One region of the Colwellia sp. Bg11-12 genome, then DNA from elsewhere that is predicted to be linked to it. Evidence: riboswitches for the same ligand, from Rfam matches in the RefSeq annotation. Region 1 holds a riboswitch; the other holds the start of a gene.

Evidence for each region. Region 1 has a riboswitch for lysine ahead of H4J39_RS07235 (hypothetical protein). Riboswitches for the same ligand answer to the same signal wherever they lie in the genome.
Region 2: it holds a riboswitch for lysine, as region 1 does, so the genes downstream of both, lysC (lysine-sensitive aspartokinase 3) here and H4J39_RS07235 (hypothetical protein) in region 1, are expected to answer to the same signal.

Annotation. Positions count from the first base shown of each region.
Region 1 covers NZ_JACGUZ010000059.1:292,814-303,724, forward strand. Annotated here, with positions in the region: gene H4J39_RS07220 (sensor histidine kinase) at 1-285, opposite strand, end outside; gene H4J39_RS07225 (methyltransferase) at 329-1,363, opposite strand; gene H4J39_RS19265 (DsbA family protein) at 1,585-2,826, shown strand; lysine riboswitch at 2,959-3,130, shown strand; gene H4J39_RS07235 (hypothetical protein) at 3,220-3,654, shown strand; gene H4J39_RS07240 (2,3,4,5-tetrahydropyridine-2,6-dicarboxylate N-succinyltransferase) at 3,651-4,400, shown strand; gene H4J39_RS07245 (PLP-dependent decarboxylase) at 4,427-5,671, shown strand; gene H4J39_RS07250 (succinylglutamate desuccinylase/aspartoacylase family protein) at 5,714-6,841, shown strand; gene H4J39_RS07255 (DUF2059 domain-containing protein) at 6,924-7,418, opposite strand; gene H4J39_RS07260 (FecR domain-containing protein) at 7,735-9,354, shown strand; gene H4J39_RS07265 (EAL domain-containing protein) at 9,406-10,911, shown strand, end outside.
Region 2 covers NZ_JACGUZ010000073.1:31,020-41,930, forward strand. Annotated here, with positions in the region: gene pgi (glucose-6-phosphate isomerase) at 1-329, shown strand, start outside; gene deoA (thymidine phosphorylase) at 516-1,832, opposite strand; gene H4J39_RS12645 (hypothetical protein) at 2,143-2,763, shown strand; gene H4J39_RS12650 (DUF6435 family protein) at 2,829-3,005, opposite strand; gene H4J39_RS12655 (hypothetical protein) at 3,341-3,625, shown strand; gene H4J39_RS12660 (GNAT family N-acetyltransferase) at 3,674-4,078, shown strand; lysine riboswitch at 4,430-4,630, shown strand; gene lysC (lysine-sensitive aspartokinase 3) at 4,741-6,093, shown strand; gene queC (7-cyano-7-deazaguanine synthase QueC) at 6,269-6,925, opposite strand; gene queE (7-carboxy-7-deazaguanine synthase QueE) at 7,005-7,679, shown strand; gene pdsS (proteobacterial dedicated sortase system histidine kinase) at 7,710-9,905, opposite strand; gene pdsR (proteobacterial dedicated sortase system response regulator) at 9,895-10,593, opposite strand; gene pdsO (sortase-associated OmpA-like protein PdsO) at 10,797-10,911, shown strand, end outside.

The DNA.
Region 1 (10,911 bases):
TTCAGGCTCAGGGGATAGTTTATAAATATGAACGTGGCTAATATAAGGGACAGATTTGAGCATCGACAAATAATGATCAATCAATAGCGTTTCATCATTAACGAGATTGGTACTGTTAGCATTTGCGATAAGCTCAGCCCAGTATTTTGTATTAGTGGCCGCGTCTTCTTTTGTATCTTCAATAAATGAATTAGCGATGATAAAAGAAGAAAGAGTAACAAACAATACAATGAAACCGATGATCATAATCATCAGTTTTCTCTTTAATGAGTGAATGTGTTTCATTTTTTCCATACTTTTATAGTAACTCAAATTCTACATTGAGCAATTAAATTGAACAATGATAAAGCGAGAAACCTTTTTGCTTAGCTAAAACTTGTGTTCTACCAATTGCTTCTTCCATTATTGGTTGATAACGTAAAAAACTATTAGCAACAACAATTACTTGTCCTTTCGGCTTTAAATGGGGTTTTATTTTTGAAAGAAATGTTTCAGTTGCTTGATAATTTGTTTTCAGGCCTTGATGAAAGGGAGGATTTGAAATAACGAAATCGTACTTGTCTTTAACATCAGATAGGCTGTTTGATGGAAAAATGTGACCCGTTAAATTATTTAATTTTAAAGTTTCCTGGGCTGAATATAAAGCTAACGCACTGACATCAAGTAAATGTAAATTAATACCTGGGAATAATTTGCCCAAGTAACTTGCGATAACACCAGCACCACAACCAAAATCGAGCAGTTTACCCGTTACCTTCTTAGGTATATTTTCTAATAAAACTTGTGTTCCGATATCAAGACCGTTTTGACTGAATACACCCGGTAATGCGACCACGTCTATAAGGGTATTTTTAATCGTAAATGAGTATGGCTTTAACCAATTTTCTAAAATAAACGTTTCTTGTGTCGCCAGTAAATTAGCCGCAAATAATAAACAATGGCGAGCAGCATCAATTTTTGCACAATCTCCAAGCTGATCGCGAGTTAGTTTTTCTAAAGATTTAATACCACTTTTATTTTCGCCAATAACTAATACTAAGCAATCTTTTGATACGACACTTGCAATCATCGCTAGGGTAAAGGTTAATTCCGCCTTACTTTTAGGGAATTGAATAATAACTAAATCGTGTTCAGTATCACTTTGGTAACTGGCACTAAATACAGCGTTCATTTGAGATAGTTGCAGCTGCTTCGCTTGTAAATGAAATTGATAATTAGTGTTGTAACATGTCATCAACGCGTTGGGATGAAGTGAGTGATATTCTTCAAAAAAATCGTCAACAGGTAAATTGATAAATAAAGGGGCTTTTGCCGGCAGTAAGTCGGTATTACGTAGCAGTAATTGATTGATGTTATCTAACAAAGTGATTCTCAAATGATTTGATTATGGCGTTAATAATAATACAGTTTAAATGATAAATTAATTAACGGTATTTTATACGCTTAACGACAAGATATGTTTATAATGGCGCCATTCTACGTGAATATTATAATCATGTCAGAAACGGCAATAATAAATTTGAAAAACATCATATAATATTCAAGGAGAGGGGTATTTTTACTAAAATTTTTACTTGGTTTAAAGTGAGATTAATACGCAGTGATAAGCGGGCATGGTTGCTAAAACTTCGTTATTTTACTGTACCCAATATGTTTAGAAAAACGCCTGTTGCCGAAGTTTATTTAGCACTTAACGACCCTTATAGCTTTATGCTTATTCAAGTGCTGCCTGAGTTAGAAAAACGCTTTAATATTCAATTTAAACTGTTTTTAGTTTACGAAAGTGTGCCAGGGGTGACAATAGATCCAAAATTAATGCGTACTTGGGCGATTAAAGACGCTAACTTTATTGCTGATCAATATCAACTCAAAAAAATAACGCAACAACCTACCCAAGAATCACTCTTTACTGGTCAGCAAATGTGGCAATTGCGACCTAAAACATTAGATAATGCATGGCAGCTTTTTCAGGAAACATGGTTTAATGAATTTGATTATTATTATCACGCTTCTACGCCAGTAATTAATTATCAAATTAAAAATTTAATGCGTTTGGTTAAAAAAGGTCATTATTTACCTTCTTCGATCTTCATTGCAGGCCAATGGTATGTTGGTATCGATAGACTTGAGCATTTAGAAAAACGTTTGGCTGATTTTGGCTTAGCAAAAGATAACAGTACTGCTGTTTATCAAAAAAACAAACTCGTATTTGCCGAGCAATCAACGAAAGAAATTATTACAGATAACGCTGGCAACCATACGCTAGAGGTTTTTATTTCATTGCGAAGCCCTTATTCTTATATTGGTTTATTACAAGCAGAGAAGTTAAGTCAGCATTATAATATACCGTTAAAAATAAAGCCTTTATTACCGTTGGTTATGCGCGGATTAACGATCACAGAAAACAAAGAGCGTTATGCTGTTTTTGACGCCAGTCGTGAAGCCAAGAAGCTTAATATTCCTTTTACAGGAATCACCGATCCTTTGGGGCAAGGTATTTTTAATGCTTTTCAAATTTTTTCATATGCAGAGCAGCAAAATAAAGATCTCGTTTTCATTAAGTCTGCGTTTAACGCTATATATGTTGACGGCTTAGACTTATCGCATAAATCGGTGATCGAATCTTTGTGTCAACAGCATGCATTAAATTATGATGAAGCATTAGCATATAATAATGAACATGATTGGAAACAATGGTCTGACTTTAACCAAAGTACAATAGACAGTATGGGATTATGGGGCGCACCATGCTTTCGTTTTCAAAATGTGGCTTGTTGGGGGCAAGACCGTTTGGCACAAATAGAGCAAGCGATCATTGCTTCATAAGATATAATATATCAGTATTACATCTATTTACACGCCTGTTGACTCAACATTAGAATAAATGTTCTAATGTTGTTGTCCTGAATTCAATAACGTCGTTGTTTGGTTTTTTACACAAGCAAGACTGAATGATAAAGGGTCAGAAGAGGAGCATTAACCAGGTAGTTATCATAAAGAGATCAAACTCTGACGATTGATAATGAGGGGGATTAATGCCGAGGTAAATGAATTTTTGATGATTTATTTACCGGTTGTTTGGGTTGAATCCTAGCAATTGTCACCAATTTGGTGGAGAGCTTCTGGCCTTTGTAAAGCCAATGCTCACCAATGAAGTGATTATTATTTTGGCTGCTACAAACGCCTAAAAGTTCTCCGAACGAACAGAGTTCGAGAGAAATGAATCAAATAAAACATTCAAAAAATATTAGCTTAAACGCTACCCCAACATTCCATCATTCTATTTTATGGACTGCTTTAATGACGCCATTACTTGATGGCGTTGAAATCGCCCCTACTCGCCTAAAAAAAATAGCCATTAACCCGTCTGATGTTGCCAATAGCATTTTGCTACTTGCATGTAACGTTTGCCAACATACAAGGCTTGAATACCTCCAACCTTTACTTGCTGGCAATAGCCACGGGTTACTTCAACATCAGAAAAACTTACTTGCCAAGCTTTTTCAAGTCGCAAGGGCAACCTCAATTAAAAAAGGTATACCACCAAAGATAATGATCTTAATGCGCTGTAGCGTTAAAAAGTTATTAATCAACAACATAAGCATCAAGCTAAACATTCCCTTTAAAAACTTAATTAAGAGTAATTCAAAATGAATTGGCAAGAAACGTTAACACAGTTAGAAGCAGGTACGGTACGAGCAGCAAATCAAGACGAGCATGGTCACTGGCAGGCTAATATCGCGGTAAAAGAAGCGATATTATCAGCATTTAAAGCGGGAGAAAACATTGCTTTTGAAGGTGTTTATAAAGGCTTTGTTGATAAACATAACTTGCCTGCACGTGAATTTACTACTGATGACAAAGTACGATTAGTGCCCGGTGGTTCATCAGTTCGCCGGGGTGCTCATGTTGCAGCTGGTGTGATTATTATGCCACCAGCTTATATTAATGTGGGGGCTTTTGTTGATACCGGAACTATGATTGACAGCCATGCATTAATTGGTTCGTGTGCTCAAATTGGTAAAAATGTACACGTGTCAGCTGCGGTTCAAATTGGTGGTGTTTTAGAGCCTGTCGGAGCTAGCCCTGTGATCATTGAAGACGGCGCTTTTTTAAGTGCTGGTGTGGTAATTGTTGAAGGTCTAGTTGTGAAAAAAGGGGCAGTTTTAGCGCCAGGTGTCTCACTTTCAGCGTCAGTGCCTGTTTACGATTGTGTCAATCAGGTTATGCTTGAAAAAGGTGCTGACATTCCTGAGCGAGCTGTTGTCGTTCCGGGTACGCGACCAGTTTCTGGCGAATGGGCTAAATCACAGGGGTTGAATATGGCTTGTGCATTAATCGTTAAATACCGTGATGAAAAAAGTAATGCATCGTTAGAACTTGAATCAATTTTACGTTAAGCAATAGCAGATAAAATAGGAATATCATGGCTGAATTAGTGAATAGTGCCCATTGTTTTGATTCTCCCGCAGCGATTGAATTAATTGCTGCGTTAAAAGAACAACAACCTGAAAGTGCCAAACAGGCTGGTTACTTTGTTTATCATCTTGATGCGCTAAAAGCTCATTTGGCAGAACTGCAACGCCAAGATGTGATCAAACTATGGTTTGCGGTAAAAGCGAACCCGTTATCTACCATCATTCAAACCTTAGAAGGTGCTGGTTTTAATTTTGATGTGGCGAGCACTGGCGAATTAAGCCAAGTGTTAAAACAGGGAGTTGCACCTGAACGTATCTTAAATACCGGCCCCGCAAAATCTAAAGCTCAAATAACGTCATTTATTGATCAAGGTGTTAATGTTTTTGTGGCTGAAAGTTTGAATCAATTAATTTGGTTAAATGAAGCTGCCATTGAAAGTAAGGTTAAGCCACAAGTTTTACTGCGCGTGCAGTTGCAATGGCCAGAGGGTGACAAAAATCCTTTAGGGGGGAATAGCCTGACGCCTTTCGGTTTATCGGTAGCGCAATGGCAAAGTATTCGCGTGACTGATTTTCCTGATATTGAAATTTGTGGCCTTCATATTTTTCAATGGGGCAATATGCTCAGCAATGAAAAAATGTTTTCATTGTGGTCACAAATGGTACCGCCATTAAAGCAATTAGCTGAAGATATTGGTATGGCACTGAAAATATTAGATTTAGGGGGAGGTTTAGGCATCGATTATTTGCAGCAAGGCGCTACGCTGTCTTGGCCGCAAATATTGATTGATCTCGCTATAATAAAACAACAAGCAGCTGTTGAAGAGTTATGGTTAGAGTTGGGACGCTTTGCGGTAGCTGAATGTGGTTATTACATAGCACCGGTTGTTGATAGAAAGGTAAATTATGGCCAAGAGCAATTAGTATTGGCGGCAGGCATTAATCATTTATTGCGCCCAGCAATTACCGAACAGCCTTTTCCGGTAGATTTACTCCGAACGTCTTCACATGAAAAGCAGTTGTTCGATATTCATGGTCCGTTATGTACGAGCATGGACAAACTGGGTAAACACGCTTTACCTGCTGACGTCTCTGTTCACGATCCACTTATTTTTGGTTATTGTGGAGCATACGGTTTTACTGAGAGCATGCCGTTCTTTCTTTGTCATCATATCGCGGCGGAATATGTTTTTAGTCAAGGGAAGTTAATTGAAGTAAGAGCTTCACAACCTGCTGATTGGTATTTACGGTAGCGTTAAACCAATGAGTTTAAGACTTAAGATAAAGTGAAAATTATGAACGAAATAAAAAAAGAAGTTATGCATGTCGGTGAAATGGCCAGTGGCGCTGCGCTCACCGTTCCAGTATATCGCATAAAAGGGCATTGTGATGCACCAAGTGTCTATATTCAAGCGAATATGCACGGCGCAGAAGTGCAAGGTAATGCGGTTATTTTTCAATTATTAGAATTATTACAAAACACTCAAATCAACGGCGATATTACGTTAGTGCCATATGCGAATCCTGTTGCGTGTAACCATAAAAATGGTGAATATACCCTTGGCAGATTTGATCCTATCACCGGAGTGAATTGGAATCGGATGTATCACTTTGATGAAAGCATCATCAAACCGTTTGTTCGTGAATGTATAGGCAAAAAAAATCAAGTTATTGAAGCCAATTTTAAAAAGCTAATGATTGAAAGTATTGAAGAAAAACTTAACCATAATATTTATGGGCTAACGACCGGACAACGCATTGCTTATCAATTACAGCGCTTGGCGCATCAAGCAGACTACGTTTTAGACTTACATACCGGCCCTATTTCAAGTAAACATTTATACTGCCCTGAATATGCGCAAGAAAGCGCCCAGTACTTTGATATTCCACATACATTATTAATTCCTAATGACTTTGATGGTGCCTTAGATGAAGCAACATTCTGCCCATGGTGGTCATTACAAGACGCTTTTGCCGAATTAGGTATCGAGTTTTCGATTAGTTCAGCGTCTATTAACAAAGAAAGCTTTACCGTTGAATTAGGCTCGCAAGAACAGATTGATCTTGATGTAGCCTTAGAAGACGCTAAAAGCATTATGAATTATTTACAGCATAAAAACGTCATCAACACCACAGACTACCGACCTAAAAAGATGACACGTTATGGATGTTATTTAAAAAACTACAAAGCATTTTATTCACCAATGGGAGGGATGGTCGATTACTTGGCTGAATTTGGTCAACCATTAGCTGCGGGTGAACCGCTGGCGAGAATTTTGCGCATGGATAATTATGGTGACGGCGATCCATTGCACTATATTTCACTGGATAAAAAAGTCATTCCTATTTTACATTTTGCCTCGGCGAGTGTGAATCAAGGTACAGAATTATATAAAGTGTTTAGTGAGTATTTTGAGTTTTAATACTGTGTGAATTAGCCTTGATTTATAAATAAGGTATTGACAATACTACTGTTGCCAATACCTTTGACTACTTGTTTGTTTGCTATTTTTGGCGAGATTGTTCGATACTCGCGCTAAGCTCTTTGGCTAAAGATTGGACTTCGGGTATAAAATCTTGCATTAACTGTTGTGAAAGTACGATTGAGTCTTGAATAATTAAAGGCATTTTTTTCGTCATACTTCTGCCAATATCTGAACGATAAAATGTTATTAACCCTTGTATTTCTGCTTCGGTAAAATTGCGACTGTAAATGTCTATCATTGGCTCTTTAAAGCTATGCCAATTCATTTTCTCATGAAGAAGGACATTTACTTTATCCATATATTTATCAAAATGAACTTTCTCTTTGTCCGAAATATTCATTTTTTTCGACATACCTTCAAACATTAGCGTAACTTGACTTTGCATACTCTCTATCATTTTTGAAACTTCAGTCAATTCCATTAATTTTTCAATCGATGCCCTCGATGATAAGTCGTTAGCTTTACTAGTTAAACTAAGCATAAGTACCAATAGCAGCATGGTGATTCTTCTCATTATTATTCCTTTAATTTTTAATAGAGTGAGTATTGATCATAATACTTGTTGATTATATTGCAACATTTTCATTACATTTGTAGCGACAAAATGATGAGTCGTTGAGTGACTGAAAATCATCACTAGATTACCATCGACTTCTGATTATGGTTAAAATTGAAAAGTAATAAATTTGATTTAACGCATTTATGAAGTATAGACATCAAATTAGTCATTAAATCGTCACTTAGTAAGCCATAAGCATATTTATTAAAGACAATTTTGTGCTATAAATAATGCTGTTAATAAATTCTAAACGATTAATAAAGGACTAATGGTGAATTTTAAACGGATGTTTTTCTACTCTATTATACTCGTTGTTTTTTTGCCTCTTACTATACAAGCGGCTGAAAAAAAATGGGTTTATACCGTTGTAGAAGGCGATAGCTTATGGAGTATTAGCCAAGAATACCTTGAAGAAACAGCTTTTTATCAAAAACTTCAAAAACTTAATGGAATCACATATCCTAAAAAATTACAGCCCAATACCCTAATAGAAGTACCTATGTCGTGGATAAAAAGTTATCCAACTTATGCGACAATAACGGCTATTTCGGGCAAAAGTACTTTTTTTAAACAAGGTGAAACACAAGTAACTAAACTCGGCTCAATATTGAGCTTTGGTGATATATTAACTGTTGATGCTAATTCTAGTGTCAGCCTCACGCTTGTTGATGGCTCTGTGCTTACTCTTCTTGAAAAAAGTAAATTGTCTTTTGAGTCTTTAATCAGTTATGGCAAAACAGGGATGGCGGATACACAACTAAAACTTCACCAAGGTAAAGTTGAAACACAGGCAAAAAAATCAAAGGGACCAGGATCTCGTTTAGACATATCTACAGCTTCAGCCATAAGCTCAGTGCGAGGCACGGTTTATAGAGTTGCACATTCCCCGCAAGATCATCATTCACTTATTGAGGTATTAGAGGGCAAGGTTGAAGTTAACGCACAAATGCAAAGTGAATATATAGCGAAAGGTTTTGCCAGTAAGGTAGCGAAAGGGCAGGTGCCGAGTAAACCGATAATGCTATTGAATGCACCACGTTTTATCAGCACAAAAAAACGCTTTGAAGGGGAGGAGGTAAATTTTGACTGGGAAAATGTTAAGGATGCACTAGCATACAAAGTGCAAATTTCATCTAATAATACTTTTACAGATATTATTTGGCAGCAACATCAACCTCAAACAGTTGCTACGCTCGCAAAAATCGTTGATGGCGATTACTTTGTTAGAGTTAGTGCGCTTAGTCTTTCGAATATAGAAGGGTTCGCTCGAAGTACTTCGTTTTCTGTTAATAATAAGCCATTACCTCCAGTCATTAGTGAAGTAGATACCTTTTTTGATGCTGGTACTCGTGAACTTACTTGGGCTTATGCGAAAGAATTATCAGGTTCGCTTTTACAAATCGCTTCGGATAGTAATTTTGCCAATGTTATTATTTTAACAAATTTGTCTGAAAGCTCTTTTATTATTCCTAATACACTTCCCTTTGGGAAATACTATTGGCGGGTGGCGGGTGTTGATCATAAAGGTCGAGGACCTTTTTCGAAGGGCAATGATTTTTTATGGCAGGCAATATTATCTCCTGTGCAATGGAATTATCAGCATAAAACTGATCAGTTAGTCGTTGATTGGTCAGCACTTAAGGTCGATGAGTCAGTACAGATACAGGTTGCTGATGAGTCTGATTTTATGACTAATACCCAGGTTTTTGAATCGGTAGTAAAAACGCTTTCCATACCTGTACCCAACGACAGAGATATCTATATACGTTCACGTGTTATCAATAAAAAATTAAATGTTCATGGAGAGTGGAGCGACGTGAAGACTATCAGTAATAATGATGATAACGCGCTTATATCATTCGCTTTTTTAGCGCTTTTTATTCTTTTGTAATGGGTCATCATTAGCATTATGTTTAGGCTACTATTTAAAGACAAAAATTTAATGGCTATGCTGCTTATTAGCTTCCTTTTCATCTTTATTTATACGCCAGAAAATGTGTTAAATACCTTGTTTTATGATGTTATGCTTAAGCAAAAGCAAGTTAAAGAAAATCATGCTGTTATTATTGCTATCGATGATAAAAGTATTCAAACAATAGGCCGCTGGCCTTGGCCACGTAAAGTTCACGCTCAACTAGTTGATAAATTAGCGTCTGCAAAACCTGCCGCTATTGGTTTTGATATCTTATTTGTCGATCCGGACTTAGCCGAGCCAACATCAGATGTCACATTTGCTAAAGCTATCGCCAGCACGGCTAATATTGTTTTGCCTTTATCCCCTAATTTTGAAGAAAATGCTAGCGCTCATGAGCTTTTGCCATCGACGGTTTTTTTAACAAACAAGGTCATATTAGGTCACAATGATTTTGAATTAGACACCGATGGTGTTATGCGTAAAGTCTATTTATATGCCGGTTGGCAGGAGGCTAAATGGCCTAGTTTTGCACTATCTCTTGCTCAAATTATGCAGCCTAATAAATTTATTGCTCCCGATAAAGTTTCAAAAGGAAACTTTTGGACAAGACAAAAACCAATAAATATCGCTTTTAATAGCATAGATATCCCCACTTTATCTTATAGCGATGTGCTCAGTGGTGACGTTGACAACACTATATTTAACCATAAAGTTATATTGATTGGAGTTACCGCATCAGGACTCGGAGAGCGCTTTACTACACCGACATCTATGTCCCACCAGCGACTTTCTGGTGTTGAAATCAATGGACATATTGTTAATGCTTTACTCTCAGATGCAACGATTACTTTAATACCAAACCTTGGTCAGTATGCTTTTGCAGCGATAATAGTTTTACTCGCGATTCTCTGTCTATCTTTATTGAACTCTGCTTTTGTATTAATAAGTCTAGCCGGACTAATTATTGCTACCTTTGTTATAGCAACAGGGAGCTTGCTCATCTATAACCTATGGCTAGATCCGCTGTTGCCCATTGGCTTACTTTTGTTAATTATTTTGTATTTATTATTTTTTAAAGTGAAATTTTATAAAAATAATTTGCTACAACTCAATCAAAAAATATATACGGATAATGCAACACAACTACCTAACGCTGAAAAAGTAAATTTAATTATAAATGAGCTGATTTTATCAGCACAGCTTGAAAAGAAGCCTTTCCCGGTCATTATTATCAATATAGGTAAATTTAACGCAGTAAATGATCTGGTTGGCTTTAGTGAAGGCAATAACTTATTAAAACTAATCACCAAGCGAATACAGTACTTTATTGATGAGCAGCAGGTGATAGCTCGACATACAGGAACAGAGTTTATTGTTACTGGGTTAGGTCGTCATAAAGAAGACGATATTAAGCTTATGTGTAATAAAATTAATGTTAATTTATCTAAAATATTATCTATTCAAAATGAATCGTTTACCTTGCCGATCAGTATTGGTGTTAGTACTTATCCACACGATGGCTTATCCGCAGAA
Region 2 (10,911 bases), on a different contig from region 1:
ATGAACTTGTTGGTTCAGGCATGGAAGAAGCGTTAGCTAAAGTGATTGCTAAACATAAAGAAATGCCGGGTAATCGACCATCAAATACCTTGACCTTTAACAGACTCACGCCTTATCAACTGGGAACGTTAATTTCCTTATATGAGCATAAAGTCTTTGTACAGGGGGTTATTTGGAATTTGAATTCTTTTGACCAATGGGGTGTAGAGCTTGGGAAAATATTAGGGGATGATATATTATCCCGTATAGGACAACCCAATAATACTGAGCTTTCAGATAGCTCTACCGAATTATTGCTTGCTCAATATCGTTATGCTAATCAATCTTAAGTGAGCGATAACGTTATTGATTGAGTGAGCTTCAATAAGCTGCTTTATCTCTGGGAATGCAGCAGTCTTCGCGCGTTATTTTAAGGGATGATATAATAACAGCCATAAAAAAACCGAGCTTATTATCGCTCGGTTTTTTATTATTAAAGATAAAGCATCATTGCGCTTTATTATCTCAAATAGATATTATGTAATGAGTTCGTGGATAACCGGTTCAACAATAACTTGAATCGCTGAAATTTCAACTGCACTTAAGTATTGTTCAATCGCTTGGCTTGCTTGAGCCTCATCTTTCGCGTGTATAATAGCAATGACATCACCTTCAGCCACTTTCGTGCCTTTGGGTTTTATATCACTAAAGCCAACACTGTAATCTAAGCTTTGATTATGATCGACACGACCACCACCCATTTCTACTAGCGCCATACCAATAGCGCGAGTGTTCATTGTGCCAATATAACCAGCTGTTGGCGCAGTGATGTTTTTAATGATCTTAGCTTTAGGCAGTCTATTTTCACTGTTTGTTAATAAATCAGCTGGGCCGCCCATTGCCGTGATCATTTTTCCAAATATTTCAGCCGCTTTGCCAGACGTTAGTGCCTCTTCGGCTAAAATAGTTGCTTGTTCAATACTCGTCGCTATCTTACTGGTTAATAACATGCGAGCAGCAAGGGCGATTGTTACTTCATGTAACCTTGGCTCACGGTATTTTCCAGTTAAATAATCAATAGTTTCTTGTATTTCAAGTGCGTTACCTACCGTTGTACCTAAAGGTTGATTCATATCAGTAATTAATGCTTGAGTAGGTGTTCCAGCGCCATTGGCAACAGAAACGATTGAGTGAGCTAAGGCTCGAGCTGATTCTATATCAGCCATCATAGCGCCATTGCCAACCTTGACATCCATCACTAATGATTCAAGGCCCGCTGCTAATTTTTTTGACAAAATAGAGGCGGTTATTAAAGGAATAGATTCAACCGTACTAGTAACATCTCTGATTGAGTAAAGACGTTTGTCAGCAGGGGCTAAGTCTTTTGTTTGTGAGATAATAGCGGTACCTTGAACTTGCACTGTCGCTTGGAACTCTGACAGACTAGGGCGTACATTAAAACCTGGAATAGACTCTAATTTATCAACTGTGCCACCAGTATGACCTAAACCTTGACCAGCAATCATCGGGACATTTGCACCACAGGCTGCCACTATTGGTGCTAACATTAAGCTAACTTTGTCACCAACACCACCGGTTGAATGCTTATCAACAATGGGTTTATCTAACATATTATGCCAATTTACAACAGTTCCCGAGTCACGCATAGCCATGGTTAGGTTTACAACTTCATCGGTTGTCATGCCGTTAAGCCAAATTGCCATCGCCATAGAACCTACTTGTGCATCGGTAAAATCACCCGTTTTAAGGCCATCAACAAAGCATTGAATTTCATCTACGGTTAAAGCTTGTTTGTTACGTTTTTGACGAATAATATTTTGAGGTAAGTGCATAAAGATCCTTTAGATAATAATTGTGTTATAAAAGCTTTAGGTACTCGCAGAACAAACATCCGTAGGGTAATTGTTCAGCGGGTTAGTTATAGCGATTATGGCATCTTGCCTTGAGCTGACAGCGTGACTAATCGCTCAATTTTATATTGCTTTACTTAGTTTATATTTGTGTCATAACTGACTGTTATCTGCAGTTAATGACGATATATTGTGTTTTCCTGACTGCTGTGTCAAGATAAAATCCATATTTTCTGACCAAATGGTCAGAAAATTATTTTTTCATTTAATTTCTTATTAAAAGAGTGATGTGATGTCCTTGTTAGAAGTCTTTGGTTATGTTGCTAGTGTGCTAATCGCGTTGTCGTTAATGATGTCTAATATCAAACGATTGCGTTGGATAAACTTATTTGGAGCTGCTGCCTTTAGTGCTTACGGTTACTTTATTGATGCTTATCCTGTTTTTATTTTAAATGGTTGGATAACTTTAGTAGATATTTACTACTTAGTGCGTATTTATAAAGAAAAAGATCAATTTGATTTAGTTAAATTAAAATCAGTGCAAACGCCACTGTTCAGCTTGTTAAAAGAGCGCTACGGTAAAGATATTAAACAGTTATGTACAAAATTTCAGTGGCAACAACTTGATGATGCACTTGTTCTGTTAGTGTTTCGTAACATGAAGCCCGTGGGTTTCTTTGCTTATCGACAATTGAATGATATGGGGAAGGTTGAAGTACTACTTGATTATATTATTCCAGAAGACCGAGATTTTAAAGCGGCTAAATTTATGTTTGCCCATCAAGAAAACAAACTAAAATTAGAAGGTATTAAGCATTTAGTGGTAGAAGCATCAGATAAAAACCATGAGGTATATTTAAAGCGAGTTGGATTTACCAAACAAGAACATTATTTCGAGTTAGTATTACACTGAGATTAAGAAGCGGAATATATAATTTTTAACGATATTACTTTCCGCTTCAATCTACTTACGATCGATTATTTTTTTGAACGTTCTAGTTCTTGTATTTGAACCGCTATTTTTTCAGCTTCAGCGGTGATCATTGAATAAGACTTTATATCACCATTTCTTTGCGAGAACATCGCTTGTTCGAGCTTAGCTTCATAGAGCTTATTTAATTTTTTTATCGGGTCTTTTTTAAATATTCCAAACATTTTATTTACCGTTAAGTTGGTTATAGGTTGTTATACGTATATAAACCGATTTTAGTTTTCATTATTGTCACTTTTAGATAAAAACTTATTAAGTCCTTTAACAAGACGGTTAATTTCATTTCAAATCCAAGCGTAAACGATACCACTATACAGATAAATATGATGGTTGCGTTATATTATCAAGCTTAATTTATTATCTGATGATGATATGCCAGTAAATATTGTTGTAAAGGTGAGAGAACATCAGCTAGTACTTTGTTTTCACTTCGTTTAACATTACAATTAATGACAATGAGTTGCTTAATGCAGCGCTATATATCTTTTGGGGCCCTACTATGAATTTAGATAAATCGACAAAACGTATAGAAAAAAGAGTTAAAAAAGGATTTCAAGGTTACCCTCAAATATCACTGGCATATTTTGGTGAATCAGCTGATTACGCAAGTGAAGTTGTGGTTGGCTTTATCGCTGGTGAAGGTGAGGCAGTTCAAGAACAAAAATTTACCAGTAAAGGTGATGCTAGAAAAGACGAAACCATTCAAACCACGTTATTAAAAGTTATTGAACGAGCGGATGCAAAAACAGTTGTAGAAGTTGCTGGTGTTTCAATTATTAAATAACGCCAATTAAATTTGGCGAATATCACTATACCTGGACTGTAAAATAATATGGAAATACGTGCTATCTCATGGGAACAAACTATTCCTCTTCGTCAACGCGTTTTGTGGCCAAGTAAATCTCTAAAGTATTGCTATGTAGATGGTGACATTGAAGGTCTACATTATGGCGCCTTTGTTCGTGGGGTGCTTGTTTGTGTTGCTTCTGTTTATTTCACGGTTAACAAAGCTCAGTTACGTAAGTTTGCTACCGATAATCACTATCAACATCAAGGTATTGGTTCTAAGATGTTAGCGTATATCATTCAATCGTTAAAAGATCGCCAAGTAGAATTTTTATGGTGCGATGCAAGAGAGGCCGCTGTAGATTTTTATAAGCGTTTTGGTCTGCAGATAAGTAGTGATCGCTTTTATAAAGCAGACGTGCCATTTTTCAAAATGGAAGTTGCGCTTTAAACGATATAAAACAACACCGTTTCAAATGTTTACTTTCTGATTTATAACGTATTATATTCATTTACCATTCAAATTATCAATAATATAACCATTTAATTTCGACCAAATTTATAGGCAGTTAATTAAGGGCATTAACACTATTCTATTAAGTGGCGCATTATTAAAACAAGAGTAAATCGATTAATAACCGTTATCTAATTTTTCTCTTGGCTCAGTAACGAATAAGCTGAAGTCTATGAGAAAGATTAATTATAGAAATATTGACCTTGACGGTTGATTTTTTATTATATATAGGTTTTAATTCGCTTGTGAAATATTAGACTAAATACTCAAATTGACTTGTTTAGTATTTACACCAGAAGAGGAGCTGTAGCTAGGTAAATAACACGAGGAACCACCATTCTTTTGACTGTTATTGAGGGAGACTACAGCCGAGAATAGTTAGCGAGTGGCGTTATTTATTCGGTTACTAGGGCTGAATCCCTAGAATTGTCACCTCTAATTAGCGCGGTTAAAAGCCTAATTATTTTATGGTGGAGAGCTTCTGGCTGAAAAGTTAAGTGGCTCTATTCATGAACACTTTCCCTTCAGTCATGCTCTTCCTTGCAGTTTACAAGTTATTTGATATTTATATATCAGGTACTTAATTAGGGAGACCTTAAATGTCATTATCACCTCTTACCGTTGCAAAATTTGGTGGCACCAGTGTTGCTGATCACCAAGCGATGTTGCGTTGCGCCCACATCATAAAAAACGATCCAAGTAATAAACTGGTTGTCGTTTCCGCAAGCTCGGGCGTAACAAACTTATTGGTTCGTTTAAGTCAAAAAAATGTTCCAGAACATGAACAAACAGACATTATTACCAATATTCGCGCTATTCAATTAAATATCACCCAACATTTAGCGCAAGAGCAAATGCTTAATGAACAAATTGCTGAATTACTTCAGCAGTTAAGTGAGTTTTCTAATGCCCAATCATTAAATTATTGCCCACGTATCTCAGATGCTATTTTGTCCTTTGGTGAGCAAATGAGTTCACGTATATTTGCACAAGTCCTGCAATCAGTGGGCGTTAATGGTGAAATGTTTGATGTTCGCCAAGTCATGAAAACCAATGCACAATATGGAAAAGCGGTGGTCGATCTTGAGCAACTATCTGCACATGCAAAACAGTCTCTTATTCCACTCCTTGTTGATAAAGTAATTGTTACACAGGGTTTTATCGGTCAAGACGAAGAGGCCTATACCACGACATTAGGTCGTGGTGGCTCTGATTACAGTGCAGCACTATTAGCTGAAGCATTACATGCTGATAATCTTTCTATTTGGACTGATGTTGTAGGTATTTTTACCACGGATCCACGCATAACCGATCAGGCCCGTGCGATTAAAGAAATTAGTTTTGGTGAAGCGGCTGAAATGGCAACGTTTGGCGCGAAAATTCTTCATCCTGCGACCTTAATTCCTGCGATGAGACAGAATATTCCAGTGTTTGTCGGTTCAAGCAAAGAGCCAGAAAAGGGCGGGACTCGTATTCAGCAATTTGTTGAATCAAGTCCGATTTATCGCTCAATAGCACTGCGACGAGAACAAACCTTAGTGACCGTAAAAAGCCCTGCAATGCTCCACGCAAGCGGCTTTCTTGCGCAAGTCTTTGGTATTTTAGCCAAACATGAGCTGAGTGTTGATTTAATTACCACGAGTGAAATAAGTGTCGCGCTTACTTTCGATAATCCAACGGGGTCAACGCAAGCCCTGTTAAATTCAACCGTTGTTGAAGAACTTGAGCAACTTTGTGAAGTCACCGTAGAGCATGGTTTATCGTTAGTTGCTGTTATTGGTAATAAAATGCATCGCAGTAATGGCGTAGGAACCAGTATTTTTGAGACAATTTCAGGCATAAATGTTCGGATGATTTGTCATGGCGCTAGTGAACATAATTTATGTTTTTTGGTGGATGAGAAGCAAGCGAACGAAACCGTTGAAAAGCTACACACGGCTTTGTTTGCTTAAATATCAGCTGTGATTAGCCAAGTTAATACCATAAAAAAAGATAAAACACATTTATGTGTTTTATCTTTATATATAATGGGCTGTCATAAATTAGTGCTAGAAAAATAACAAGGCCTACATCCATGCACGTCGATGTTAGTAAACGATGAATGTAAGTATGTTCAACCCGTCGTGGTTATTCGTAATTTAGTGGATCGGTCACATTATTATCACTGAAAGCTTCTAATCGCTCTTGGCAAGCGCCACATTGACCACAGGCTTTTTCACGACCGTTATAACATGTCCAAGTATTGTCATACTTCAAGCCCATTTTTAATCCATCCGTTAAAATATCACTTTTAGTGACAGTAAGATAAGGGCTGAATATTTCTACGGACTCATAGTTGGCTATTTTACATACTTCATTCATTTTCATCACAAATTCAGGACGACAATCAGGGTATATTGCATGGTCGCCAGAATGTGCACCGTAATAAACTTGGCTAGCACCTACTGAAACCGCATAACCAACCGCAAGTGACAATAAAATCATGTTACGGTTAGGAACAACCGTTGATTTCATACTTTCAGCTTCGTAATGCCCTTGTGGAATATCAATATCGTCAGTTAATGAAGAACCGGCAAGTAGCTGATTAATTGATGAAATATCAATAACTTTATGGTTTACGTTGAGTGACTGACAAACCGTGCTTGCATACTCAATTTCTTTGACATGACGCTGGCCATAGTCAAATGTTAAGGCAAATACTTCTTTGCCATCGTGCAAGGCGCGATTAAGTACAGTGAATGAGTCCATGCCACCAGAATAAATAACAACAACTTTGTTTGTCATTTCTAAAGTCTCTTAGGGTATAATTAATGTCGCACATTTTACTTCAATTCACACCAGCAATAAACAGGCAAAAACCCCGATGACCGTAAAATATAAAATTAATGAATTATTTGAAACTATTCAAGGAGAAGGAGCTTTTACTGGCCAACCTTCTATTTTTATTCGTTTACAAGGTTGCCCCGTTGCCTGTTCGTGGTGTGATACCAAACATACTTGGGACATCAATCTTGAAGACGAAGTAAACGCATCCGCAATGTTAACAAAAAAAGCAGAGTCTCAAACGTGGTCTGCACTCTCTGTAGAAGCTATTTTAGCGGTGATAACCGACAAAGGCTATCAAGCAAAACATATAGTGATCACGGGTGGAGAACCGGCAATGGTTGATTTACTCCCCCTTTGTCAAGCACTCGAAAATCAGGGGTTTAGCTGTCAGTTAGAGACTTCAGGGACTTTCGAACTTAAAGTATCTGAGCAGTGTTGGGTAACGGTTTCACCGAAAGTAAATATGAAAGGGGGCTACAAAATATTAAACTCAGCCATGCTTCGCGCTAATGAAATAAAGCACCCAGTTGCAACCGAACAACACATTGATGATTTAAAAGCGTTATTAACAGAGCATAATATTGTTGATACCCAAGTTTATTTGCAACCTATTAGTCAAAAAGAACGAGCAACAGCGCTAGCGATCAAAAGTTGTATTGAAAACAATTGGCGTTTATCAGTCCAAGTTCACAAATATCTAGGCATTGAATAAATACTTCGCTATACAATACCCCCTCATTTATTATTTTGTTTGTAGTGGTAAAGTGATCGAAACCGTGACACCTTGCGGATTATGATGGTTACTTGCCACTATTTGTCCATGATGAAATTCACAAATCAAGCGTGCGATATATAACCCCAAGCCTAAATGAGGTGTTTTATCTTCTTTGGTTTGAGGTGTTTCACGCATAGACACCATTGAATCAAACAATCGCTGTTCCATCGTTTCAGGTAATAGTATGCCGTTATTACTAATGTGAATAGTGATCGCTTTACTTTTTGTTTCTGTGGTTATAAATAACGTATTGTCTTGGCTAAACTCCACGGCATTCGTCACTACTTTGTCGAGTAATTGCGCGATATGCTCAGGAGAGCCGGCCAAAATAACTTTTTTATCTGATGCGATATATTCAATCTCAAAATGAGGATAAATTTGCTGGTAACCTTGAACACAGCCATTTAATACATCGAATACATTAAAACTAACATTGTCTGTTTGATTCAACATTTGCTCAAGACGCGTCGCTTCACTCATGTTGGTTAAAATATTGTTTAAGCGATTAATGCCACTCTGGGCACGGTCAATATAAGCTGAACTGCTGTCAGGTAATGCCTGTAAAGATAAATTCTCCAAGGATGTTCTAACAATGGCTATCGGTGTGCGTAATTCGTGAGAGAGTCGTGACGACATGTTTTCTAAGTAATGATTGTATTGGCTTAACCGATTTACTGCTGTTGAAAAGCTACGCGATAAATCACCAATTTCGTCATTTGCCTTTGATATTTGCATGTTTTGTGCAATATCATTATTAATTCTACCGTGTTCATCAATAGCGACTTCAGCTTGATTACGCAGTTGGCGAATACGGTTTGAAATACGTGACGCGAAAAAGAAAAAAGCTAACGCTCCCAATAACATAATCGCAAGTATCGACGTGAATAATTTCTCTAAGGCTTTATTTCTCACACTGAGAATACCATTGGTCGTTTCCTCAACGATCACCGCTCCGTTGACTTTGTCGCTGATGTAAATAGGGTAGGCGGCAGATATTATGACTGCTTTTTTATCGGTGGTTAACCGCCATTGCGATTTAGGTGTACCGGCGAGTGCGGCTTCAATATGTTCACCAGTCAGATTTTGTGTGTCATATAACTGGTCAATAAAATCATTTTGCGGTTTATTTAGTAAATGTTGAAAGACAGGGGCTAAATATTTCTGTGTCCAAGCATACCAAGAGTCATCTTTATCAGAGGTATTGATATTTTTCTGCCATAACCCACTGGCTTTTGTTATGTCACCGCTTTTTGCCAACACACGATGATGTTGGTCAACAACCCAAATACGCGATTGTGTGTAACTCATGCCTTTTACTATACGTTCAATTTCAGGCGACGGTACTAAAATAGTACCTAAGGTGTCAGCAGTACTAGGGTCAGCACTTCCTATGATGGTGGTTGCAGCACTTAATGGTGCATCAACATCATGAAGCGCAAAAGCTAAACGGTCACTGATTTTGGTTAATGGAATACGAAATTCAATATTATAGCCTTGGTCTGTATCGCGCCATTGTCCTTGAATAAAACTTACTGATGCTGGAAATTCAAGTATTTCATTGCTTTGTATATCATTAATACGATAAGCGGAAAGCCAACCTTGACGCTTATTGCTAATAATAAAGCGTTGAAAATCACCATTAACATCATTGAATGCTAATTCAAGATGGTCATTTCTGTTTATTGCCCGAGCATTTTCGTCGCGATAAATAACCTTGTCATCTACCACTTGTATAAAAAAATATAAGTATTTATCGTATTTTCCAACGGCGGCGCTGAAGTGATGGGTTAATTGATCAACCGACAATGGTGTCCCTAGTTGATTGTTAACACCATAATAATGCGATTTTTCTTGAAAGTTTGGCCAGTCGTTGGGTAAGCCGTCAAGATTTACCGCTTGAGATAGCTGGTAACCATATAAGTCTTTACCTTTTTCAACATCCGGTAAAAAACTCGCTTGGTTATTAAACAGGTTGGGGCGCTCATGTAAAGAAGTCGCCAGTGCTCTTGCGGTGCCTATTATTGTTTGCTCTTGCCCAAAACGTAAGTACTTTTCCATCTCCCATACGTATTGATAACCAAACCACGGAATAGCAAATAAGAAGCTTGATAAGAGTAATAATTTTGCCCGTAAACCAAAGCGAATATGGAGCTTATTTTTCATCTTTATTCCAACGGTAGCCCATGCCATAGACTGTTTCGATACAGTTAAAGTCTTTATCAATTTGGTTGAATTTTTTACGGATACGTTTGACATGAGAAGTAATAGTGCTGTCATCAACGTAAATGTTGGAATCTTTCATCAGTTGCTGACGGTTTTTAACGTGTCCGGGGTGTTTAGCTAAAGCAAAGACCATCCAAAACTCAGTAATAGTTAAATCAACACTGTGCTGTTGCCAGACAATAGTCATACGCTGATTATCGATAGTTAAGGGCCCTAATGTTAGCAAGCTACTTTCTGGAGTCGGTTGTTTAAGCGCTTCTTGGCGACGAAAAAGTGCGGCTATGCGCGCTGACAAATGTGGCAGGCTAATATCTTTAGTTAAATAGTCGTCTGCGCCGATGCGCAAACCTGAGACGGTATCAACATCATTATCACGAGCAGTTAAAAATATAATAGGCAATGTGGTTGATATATTTCTAAGCCATTGGCAAAGGGTAAAACCACCGTCATATTCTTGTTCTAAACCAATATCAAGGATAACCAAATGAGGCAAGCTTATCGCAAATGCTTGGCAGGCGCTTTCTCGGTTGGCAAAGGTTTGAACTTGATAACCGTGTGTGCGAAGCACGTCAGCATAGTTTTCTCTAATAGCGGCTTCATCTTCAACTATGGCAATTCGTTTTAACAATGTCTATCAACTCTATTTATTGACTTATTTTAGGCACTATATAAGAGTTTTTTTATAAAAGCGCGCAATTATTGTAATTGCCATATTGTTGCCACATTTGCTCATTACTTTGCCTTTTTTATGTCGTTTCAACGCCTATTTTTCTTGTTTTAATTACCTCGTCAACAACAAACAACAAACAACTTATTACTTTAGGAACTCACATGAAAACTATCAATATCAAAACAACGAATAACAGTAAATTAAGCCCAGCAAAATTATTTTTAATCGCTTCCCTTATTGCCGCGCCGACGTTAAGCCAGTCTGCTTATGCTTTTG